DNA from 2 places in the Paracerasibacillus soli genome. Region 1 is predicted to be linked to the other one. Evidence: a T-box and tRNA genes for the amino acid it is inferred to sense, from the RefSeq annotation. Region 1 holds a T-box; the other holds one or more tRNA genes.
The links. The T-box of region 1 lies ahead of ACFFIS_RS03460 (valine--tRNA ligase). A T-box ahead of a tRNA ligase gene usually reads a tRNA of that ligase, here a tRNA-Val.

Region 1 (5,561 bases):
AAGCTTGGGCAGCGATTAGGCACTATTTAGCGAAGTAAAAAATGAGGTTGAGACAAAATAAAAGGTTAGACCCTTCCACACTGTAATTAGTATTTTTGTTAAAATTACAATGGTGAAACGAGGGGGGGGCAAAGCCTTATGTCTCAGCCTCTTTTTGCTTTCTTATTTTCTTTTGATTAAGATATATGCACCAATCAAGATTAAAACAATTGGCCAGTACTGCTCTAAAAATCCAAGAACAGTGTAAATCCATTGAAACCATTCGGGAATTTGAATTGTGAAAATCATTAGTAAAGAAATGCCAATTAAAATAATACTAATGAAAAAACCTCGTTTCGTTTTTAGTGCGCGAAGAAATAATGCAATCCCAACGATTAAAGGATAAGCAGCCCAATGATCAATCCAAAATGAATAATGTTCAAGTCCATGAAAATGGACACCTAATCCTATCAATAGCACGCCTGGGAAAATTTGATCATAGTCCTTTGTTTTTATACTATGTATTAAAAATACAAGGCCAATAATAATGAGTAAAGTAGTCCACGAATAAAAATCTGTGATGATTGGTATTTTAAACTGTCTAAGTAAAAAGAATGTTCCTATCCCTATTAATAAATATCCTGAAAATCTATAAGGCTTTTTCACTTTGTATTCTCCCCCAAATTGATATCTTACTATTTAATACGTTTATCGTAACATATAGTTTCATCTTTCATGAAAGAGAAAAGCTTTTGTTTTTATGATAGAGAAATTCACTGTAAAAGCATATCCCCTCATTCTGATTCATATAGATAATTATGACTTTCGTGTAGATTTAGTTTTATAGAAGGGGTGATAAATATTGTTTAACGATCAATCTGTTTTTAGTTTTGACTTGGAAGAGTCTTTGTATTTTGAAAGGGAACAGGAAGTGGCCGAGATTGTTAGTATTTCACTGGATCCAGAAATATCCATTCAATCTTTTCATGATTACATTTCTATTCGAGGTGTAATTAGTTTACAAGGCCAATATGTACCTGTTCAAAATCAAGAAGCAGAAGAATCTTCTTTTCAAGAATTTCAATCTAAAAGATATATCGAAAAGGTAGAAAAAATTAATGATACATTTGCACAATTTTCACATCGCTTTCCAGTAGAGATATCAGTACCAGCTTATCGGGTTGCTAATTTAGAAGATGTGACAGTAAATATTACAACATTTGATTATGAATTACCTCACACAGAACGATTAATTGTGAAATCGACTGTTGAAATCCATGGTATTTCAAATGAAGCAGATCCAAACAAACAAAGAATGAAGGAAAAAGAAATTGTAGAAAGAGTGGTTGAACATGACGAAGTACTTGAGGTGGAACAAGCAGATGACGATGTAAACGAAGCACAAGTATTACAAGAACAGGGTGAACTTACGGATACATTTGAATTTGAAATCAAGAAAAAGAAAGAGGAAGAAAAAGAAATTGTTCGAGAATCTGAACCGGAAGCACATGTAGAAGAGAAAAACGATGTTCAAAACGATTCTACTGAGGAAGAGGAAGACCCGGAGCGGTGGAAGAAAAAGAAAACACAAACATTAGCGGAATTCTTTGGAACGGATTCATCTGAAGAAACTGTCGAGAGTCCACATTCATCAGATATTGATCAAGATGATTATGACGATTATGATGATACAGAGAATGATGATGATGGATTGGAAACAGTTGAATATGATGAATATGAAGCGTATGACGACAACTATGATGATAGAGAAGTAGAGGTTGCTGATTTAAGTTATTTATCAGATATGATTCGGAATCATGAAGAGACATACACGAAAATGCGCCTTTGTATCGTTCAAGAAAACGATACTTTGGAGAGAATTGCTGAACGATATGAGACAACTACCATGCACATTATGAAGCGAAATCATATGCAAGATGAGGATGTTGTTATCGGACAATTATTAAATATTCCAGTAAAGAAGAAAAGAGAGAATAAATAAAGGAACTATTATACCTTTTCGTACCCCTTGATTGCATTGCAAGGGGTTAACTTATGTATTGTTAGAAATATGAATGTGTGTTGGTATGTGAAATAAAGTGGAAGGGTCTTTGAACACAAGTTATACTCGTATTGTTTTGTAAATGACCTAAAGATAATATGTGAGGAGGGCGTGATATGGAGAAAATCTGGCATGTTCTAGAACAGTATAGCATACGTCCGGACACAATAGAGCAAGTTACAGATCGCGTTTATAAAATCAAGGTGGGACAACAAGTATATGCCTTAAAACGAAGTAACTTAACGGAGCAAACAGTTAAAAATTTAGAGAACTTTTATCATGTTGCTTACTATGAAAGACTCCCATTAGTTTTGCCAGTTTATTTAACAGTAGCAGAAAAGCTTTATGCGGAATTAGACAATGAATTTTATTATATAGCACCATGGATAGAACAAGAAGAGCACCATCGACAGCAAGATTTTTATACCGCCTTTTTCCGTAGTATCGGTCAATTTCATCATAAAACAATGCAAAAACATACATTTTCTGTTGATAAAATAAAAAGTTCATTTACAAGTTATAAAATCCAATGCCAAACAGACTACAAAAAACTTTTGTCAATGGTAGAGAGATTTGAGCATCATCCTTATATGTCGCCATTTGAATTATTAGTTTGTTCACAATTTCATTATTTGGAATATGTGTTTAAGAATTTGGAACGAGCAGTTGATGAATTTTTAGAATGTGAAATGGATGCATGGCGAACATCTTTATGCCATGGAAAGTTAGAACAGGAGTATCTGTTCTATCGAGAATATTTTTGGGTGATAAATTGGGAGCATGTCCGTAATGATAATCCGATATCTGATTTGCATTATTATTTAACAGAGCAAGCAAATCGATACGATATAGAAACTACGTCCATATTTGAAACATTTCATGCTTATATGGAGGAAAATGAGCTAAGGCGTGAAGAACTACATCTGCTTTCAATTTATCTTTTAAATCCACAAAAGTATATAGAAACAGTTTTGGCTTATGTCGAAAAGGGGAATGAAACCGATATGATCGGTTTCATTCAAAAATTACAACAAGCATTTCGAAACTTACGTTTTGGTTTAGAATGGACTGATTTTGTGAAAGAAACGTATATTTACCGCATAGACTTAGAAAGTAAAGAAGAAACTTAAAATGGATATACATCAAACTTTTAAATCCATTTTAGTTGAAAAGCAATAAATAGCCCTACAAGTAGACCGAGTAGAAGTACATCAAGTGTTGTTGGAAAGAATAAAGTGCGTATAAGTTGAAAAATCATGATTGGTAAAGTGACACTTTCAATTACAATTAAACAATGTCTCGCCCATGGAGGAAGGCGGTATCGATAATATCTAGCCATCATCATCCTCCTTTTTGCAAAATGCTTCACTTTTTTGTTATTATTTAATATGATATGATTAATAGACACATATTTGTGCATACTGTAGAAATAAACAGCTAAAATAATTAAATATATAAAATGCAAATGATAGGGAGTAGTACAAATCTGATGGCCTTTCAGAGAGGGAAATATATGCTGAGAGTTTCCTAGGTACATGATTTAGAAGTCGTCCTTAATGCAGCTTCTTTGAAATAAGTTTGCTATGAACATCCAAACTTGAATTAGAAGAATGCCGGATAAATACCGATATATTTAAGTGTTCAAGTGTTTCACTTGTGAACAAAGGTGGTACCGCGGAAAATAGCCTTTTCGTCCTTTTTATAGAAGGATGGAAAGGTTTTTTATATTTCTCAGTATGAAAGTACAAATTATTTCGTAGGCAAAGGTCTAATATGCTTAATAAAGGCATGTTCCTAACAACAAACAAGCAAGCATTTTTAAAGGAGGAAATGAGATGGAAGAAAAAGGATCATTACCATCGAAATATAACCCAAATGATGTCGAAGCAGGCCGCTATCAATTTTGGTTAGATGGGAAGTATTTTGAAGCAACTGGTGACAAGAAGAAAGAACCATTTACGATTGTTATTCCGCCACCAAATGTTACTGGAAAACTGCATTTAGGACATGCGTGGGATACGACCATGCAGGATACGATTTCTCGTATGAAAAGAATGCAGGGATACGATGTTCTATGGTTACCAGGTATGGACCATGCTGGGATTGCTACACAAGCAAAAGTAGAAGCAAAACTAAGGGAACAAGGTACGAACCGATATGAATTAGGGCGTTCAAAATTTGTTGAAAAGGTTTGGGAATGGAAAGAAGAATATGCTGATTTTATCCGCAGTCAATGGGAAAAGGTCGGACTAGGTTTAGATTATTCACGTGAGCGATTTACCCTCGATGAAGGATTATCTGTTGCAGTTAGAGAAGTATTTGTGAAGCTTTACGAAAAAGGATTAATCTACCGTGGAGAATACATTATTAACTGGGATCCGAAAACGAAAACAGCACTATCAGATATTGAAGTTATTTATGAAGAAGTGAATGGTCATTTTTATCATATGAAATATCCAATTAAGGATAGTAAAGAAACGATTGAAATTGCAACTACTCGTCCAGAAACAATGCTAGGGGATACTGCTGTTGCTGTACATCCTCAAGATGAACGCTATCAACATTTAATTGGTAAAACAGTTATTTTACCAATTGTAGGTAGAGAGATAGAAATTGTTGCAGATGATTATGTTGATATGGAATTTGGATCAGGGGCTGTAAAAATTACACCAGCACATGACCCAAATGACTTTGAAATTGGCAATCGTCATCAATTAGAACGTGTTCTTGTGATGAATGAGGACGGAACAATGAATGAAAATGCCGGTAAGTATGAAGGGTTGGATCGGTTCGAATGCCGTAAAAAAATTGTAAAAGACCTACAAGACATGGGGGTTTTATTTGAAATCGAAGAACATGTCCATCAAGTGGGTCACTCTGAACGAAGTGGTGCAGTTGTAGAGCCTTATTTGTCCACACAATGGTTTGTTAAAATGGATCCATTAGCAAAAGAAGCATTAGCTTTACAAGAGAACGAAAATGAAAAAGTTAATTTTGTACCAGAACGATTTGAAAAGACATATTTCAATTGGATGGAAAATATTCGTGATTGGTGTATTTCCCGTCAATTATGGTGGGGACATCGCATTCCAGCTTGGTATCATAAAGAAACAGGCGAGATATACGTTGGAATAGAAGCACCGGAAGATCTTGAAAATTGGAATCAAGATGAAGATGTGTTAGACACATGGTTTTCTTCTGCTTTGTGGCCGTTTTCCACGATGGGCTGGCCGGATGAAGATGCTGAAGATTTCAAACGTTATTTTCCAACAGATGTTTTAGTTACTGGATATGATATCATTTTCTTTTGGGTAGCCCGGATGATATTCCAGTCGAATGAATTTACAGGTCAACGTCCATTTAAAGATGTGCTCATTCATGGTTTAATTCGTGATGCGGAAGGGCGAAAAATGAGTAAGTCACTGGGTAATGGCGTCGATCCAATGGATGTCATTGAAAAATATGGAGCAGATTCATTACGTTATTTCTTATTAACTGGTACAACTCCCGGTCAAGATTT
Region 2 (5,561 bases), on a different contig from region 1:
CCGATGCAATGCACGCGTACCAATCAAAACAAAGTGATGATATACCAACAGCGTCTGGTGCACATGATCGGTTCTGGGACTATGTAGCCAATAATCCAGAATCTCTTCATATGGTACAGTGGATAATGTCTGATCGAGGCATTATAAGAAGTTATCGGATGATGGAATCATGGTCCATTAATACGTATCTATTTGTTAACGAAAAAGGTGTAGCAACCTTTGTTAGATTTGTATGGAAACCGCTTTTAGGTGTCCATTCGTTACTTCAGGATGAAGCACTAAAGATTGGGGGACTTGATCCAGACTTTCACAGGAGAGATTTGCGAGAAGCGATTGAAAAAGGTGCTTACCCTGAGTATGAACTAGGGGTGCAGTTAATTTCGATGGAGGATGAATTTAAATACGACTTCGATGTGCTTGACCCATCAAAGTTTTGGCCTGAAGAACTTATACCGGTTCAAATTATTGGTAAGTTAACACTAAATAAAAATATTAAAAATTACTTTACAGAATCAGAACAAGTTGCATTTAACCCTGCGAATGTCGTCCCTGGGATTGACTTTTCCAATGACCCTGTACTACAAGGAAGATTAATGGCATATCGGGATACACAACAACATCGACTTGGTAGTGCTAATTATGTAGAATTACCAATTAATCGACCACTCTGTCCATTTCATAATAATCAGCGACGAGGCTATATGAGGCAGCGTATTGATGTAGATAACGTAAACTATCATGAAAATTCTCTAGCAAATAACACCCCATTCACAACACCTCCAGAAGAAGGCGGCTATGCATCTTATCCAAAAAAGGTCGAAGGACACGTTATACGTGCGAGAAGTGATTCGTTTAAAGATTACTTTTCTCAACCAAGAATATTCTGGAATAGTATGACACCTATAGAAAGGCAACATACAATTGAAGGATTTAGCTATCAACTTGGAAAAGTAAAAAGTGAGTCTGTTCGTCAGCAAAATGTTAATTTACTAGTTAAAGTAGATAAGGAACTGGCATGTATTGTGGCAGACAATATCGGTGTAGCCCGACCAACAGGTAGCCATGTACCTGTTTCTACAAGCTACCCTTCCCTTAGTCAGTATCATACGCCTAAATATGCATATTCATTAAAGGTAGGTGTACTGATTAGCAATGGGTTTAACGGAAATGAGGTTACGAATCTACTCAATTTACTACAAGAATATGGTGTATTTTTTGTAATCATAAGTGAAACACTTGGTACGGTTACAGGTGATAACGGTGTTAATTTAAAAGTTGATGCAACATTTCTCACATCAAGCCCTTATTTACTTGATACTCTTTATGTTGTCGGAGGGAGTCCTAAAAATGAGGCGAAATTTAAGACTGACATAAGCAAATATATTAGAGTAGCATATGAACATTATAAACCAATAGGTGTTGCAACAACAGGAGAGCCGTATATGCAAACATTGGGCATCGGCACTTCACCAGGAGTAATTTATACCAAAAACAATGCTAACTTTGGAAATGAGTTTGTTTCTGCAATCGCACAGCAACGGTTTTGGGATAGGAAATAAGCGGAGAGGGAGGGGGCGAAAAGTTTAGTCAAAGCCTAATTTCCCTCATCCGCTTTCCAAATAAAAAGAGCCTGCATCTTCTTAGATTAAGGGGTTACGGGCTCTTTTAGTTAATCATTCCGATGTTAGTATAAAAATGGACATAGTAAATTGAAAAAACTAGTTGATAATATTTATAACACTTTATTAATTAGCAGTGTCCTAACATGAAAAGAGGAAGTGGCGATTGTGAATGTAAACTTGATGCAGTACGCATAGTGACGGCTGGAAAGCGGATGCTGATGTAGCTCGTGAGTTAAATATTTCAAAACACACTTTACACAATCGGGTAAAAAATTCAAGGAGAATAAGTACAAAACAAGAGAAGAAGCAAGAAGGAGCAATGAAATGAAAAATAAGACCATGATACATCTTAAAAGTCGTATACATGGTCTTTTCTATTTATATTACTAGAATTATTATGCTAAAGAATTAACCGAAGTATGCTACTCCGTTTCAAAAATTACTCTATATTTAATACCTGTTACTTCCTCTACAGTAGCCTCAATAAATTCCTGATATTGATCCACTAGAAAATAACGTTGAAATTCATTTTTACAAAAAACTATCAATGTATCTTCATTAATTATCCCATTTGTATGTACAAACCATGTATTATATTGGGGAACAGAAACCTTGATAGATATTAAATCTAAAATTTGTACCCAAATATCGTCATACGACCTTTTATTAGCAGAAGGATGATTTAGTAGTATATTATCAAATTCTTGTCTTGATAATGACGAATATTTTAGTAAGATTGTTGCCTCATTAAGATTACCATTATCTAATGCAGACTTAATACGTTCCTTATCAATAATTTTATAAATATCTTCACTAACAATTTTATTCATTTGGTATCACCTCTTCAGTCTATAATTTATAGCGAAATCAGGTTAATGTAAAATGGAGTAATGAATTTGCTATGTAATTTTTCTGTATGAAACATTATGAAGGGGGGGTGATCTGACACCACTAAGAAACAATAGGCCACACTAAAAAAAAAGAAATACTGTGTTTTAGGAGTTCGGCATCAACATATCGGCAATGTGAATGAAAAAATAAAATGGTATAGCGACTTCTAATAAAAAGCTAGAAGTCGCTATACTACAAGGTTTTAGTTAGTGATTCCGATTGGGCTCGAACCAACGACCTCTACCCTGTCAAGGTAGCGCTCTCCCAGCTGAGCTACGGAATCATATGTATTATTTTATTCAACAAATTATATTATAAATCGGATTTTCATATAAGTCAATTACTTTTGTTGAATATTGCAGCATGGCTCACCTTTTTATACATTTTTTTTGGTGTTTGACAAACACTGTTTGTAAAGGAGGTCATACAGATGAGTAAAGATAAAAAGAAGAAAAACAAAAGTAAAAAGGAATTAAATGAAATGAAAGGTGGAAAAGAAAGGCACCGTAGAAACAGATCATAAAGAGCCAAGAATTTTTTTTCTAGATTTTATAACAGGAACTTAAAAAAAGATGTTGTTACACGTAAGGTGTCATGAACTACTACTTAAAAAGAGGTGGGCATGACATCTTTTCTTATGCAATTTTTTATTTCATGTTGAATGGACATTATGAGTGAGTAACAAGCTTTATGTTTGATTGCTTTTATAAAAATACGCTAGGTGCTCTATATAATATAAAAACCCTATGCTGTTTCACAAACCTTAACAATTCTTGTGAAACAGCTAACAATACTAAGTCTCAAGACCTATATGAAAATACTTCCTAGGCTCGTTACCTCATTTTATTATAGCTAGTACAATAAATGTAAGATCAAGAAAGGAGGCATTTTATATGAAGAAATTCATGCTATTTATTGCAGGATTAATTGCGTTAATGATTTTGTTTATTAATCTTGGTCCAATGGTTTTATTGGGAGTTAGCATTTGGTTACTTTATGTTATTTTCAAGCAATTTATAAAAAGTACATCTACTATAGGCAAAGTAGGATGGATCATTGCCGGATTAATCGTACTTGGTATTGCCCTATCTAATATTTATTCAGTTATTGGTATTGCAGCCGCGTTTGGATTGTACTGGATTTATAAGCACTGGGGAAAATCAGATGACCCAGTTGTGACAATCATTGATAAGGATGATGACCCATTTAAAAATTTTGAGCGCCAATGGGCGGATATGAACCATTAATTATGTTCTATTAAACATAGGGTGTAATCCCGAAAAAGGAGAGAATATAAAATGACAAATATTTTTAAACGTATTAAGGATTCAGTTTCAGCTGATTTACACAATTTGATGGATCAAAAGGAGCAAAATAATCCAATAGCATCCTTAAATCAGTATTTACGACAAAGTGAGCGAGAAACAGAAAAAGTAAGACAACTCGTTGCGCGACAATATCGTTTGAAAGATGAGTTTACAAAGGAATATCATCAAGCACAGGATTTAGCAGATAAGCGATTGAAACAAGCTGCCATTGCTGAAAAAGCTGAAGAAATACAGATGTATGAATTTGCAATGAAGGAGTATGAAGAATATCAAACTCGTGCAGAGCGTATGAAAAAAGCTCGTGAAGAATCCATAGAACAATTAGAGATATTAGAACAAAAATACGAGGAAATGAAACATAAATTAAAAGATATGCGTTTACGCCGTATGGAATTAATGGGAAGAGAAAATGTTGCCCATGCGAGCCATCAAATGAATCGGATTATGGAAAATATATCTGATAAACCATTTTCTAAATTTGCTGAGATGGAACGTTACATTGAGGGATTGGAATACAAGGTGAATAGTGCATATTATCGTAGTACATTTGATAGTAAAATCTCAAAATTAGAGAAGGAAATGCAAAAACGTAGTGAAAATAGAGCATGACATTTATTTCTTACATGCAGGAAAAAGAACAATCATGTTATACTGAACAGGCGTAATACTTACGCCTGTTTGATTATATATATAGGGGGCTAGTCCCGTGTTTCATCGACTTTCAACTGATATGCTAAACTTAATCATGATAATTGGGGTAGCCCTATTTATTATAGAGATTGCCTTTTTTCACGGTGGAATGCTTTTTCCAGCGCTATTTGCTGTACTGATGATTTATGTAGGTCGGAAGTATTTTTATCAAATGTGGGGAAAAATTATATTTTGGCTAGGTGTCGTGAGTCTCGTATTTTCCATATTAAACATGATGGCAGTCCGTTTTTTATTAGTGGCAGGTATTGTTTTATTTATCCATGATTATTGGAAGACAAGACATGATGTCACACAGATTCAGCCAATATTAACGTATGATGATAATCCAGAAGAGCCACTAGAGCAAATCAAACCACTGTTTAATCATCAACTTTTTGGTGATCAAAAAACAGATGAGCGTGTATATAAGTGGCGTGATATTAATATTCACGGTGGTATTGGAAATAGAATCGTTGATCTGAGTAACACTGTATTGCCAAATGATACTATCGTTGTTTCAATTCGACATGTACTAGGTAAGATTGAGGTCTATGTTCCGTATGAGGTTGAAGTTAGTATTCAACATAGTGCTGTATTTGGACGGGCAAATATTTTTGGTAAAAAACATTGGAAATTAATGAATCAATCACTCATCTATCAAACAAAAGAATATGATAACGTGGCAAATCCGCGTGTTAAAATCATTACCTCGTTATTTTCAGGAGATATCGAGGTGAAACGGATATGAATTTAATTCTGAAACAGATCTTTACGGCAATTTTATACAGCATTTTACTAACCGCAATGACGACAGGTGCTTTGTTGATTGCTTTTCCAATTGAAAACTGGACAACATTTTTTGATTTAAAAGTTGGTGACATTCCTTTTCTTGCCATTATTATTTTTATGCCATTGCTTGCAGGATTTATATATGGGGTATCGTCCGCTATATATTGGCAACAAAGAGTTCAAAGCGTGAGACGCCAGCTAGATGATGTCATTGCAGGACAAGTAATTTCAAAAGATGAAG

Region 2: it encodes a tRNA-Val, which carries the amino acid that the T-box ahead of ACFFIS_RS03460 (valine--tRNA ligase) is inferred to sense. The anticodon was not compared.

What each region holds. Positions count from the first base shown of each region.
Region 1 covers NZ_JBHLWL010000010.1:156,281-161,841, reverse strand. The annotation lists gene yihA (ribosome biogenesis GTP-binding protein YihA/YsxC) at 1-38, shown strand, start outside; gene ACFFIS_RS03480 (LiaI-LiaF-like domain-containing protein) at 163-645, opposite strand; gene spoVID (stage VI sporulation protein D) at 842-1,981, shown strand; gene ACFFIS_RS03470 (hypothetical protein) at 2,158-3,171, shown strand; gene ACFFIS_RS03465 (YszA family small membrane protein) at 3,192-3,380, opposite strand; T-box leader at 3,497-3,742, shown strand; gene ACFFIS_RS03460 (valine--tRNA ligase) at 3,877-5,561, shown strand, end outside.
Region 2 covers NZ_JBHLWL010000022.1:354,223-359,783, forward strand. The annotation lists gene ACFFIS_RS08395 (catalase) at 1-1,559, shown strand, start outside; gene ACFFIS_RS08400 (DnaA N-terminal domain-containing protein) at 2,045-2,452, opposite strand; tRNA gene ACFFIS_RS08405 (tRNA-Val) at 2,724-2,796, opposite strand; gene ACFFIS_RS08410 (lmo0954 family membrane protein) at 3,407-3,760, shown strand; gene ACFFIS_RS08415 (PspA/IM30 family protein) at 3,812-4,450, shown strand; gene liaF (cell wall-active antibiotics response protein LiaF) at 4,548-5,279, shown strand; gene ACFFIS_RS08425 (sensor histidine kinase) at 5,276-5,561, shown strand, end outside.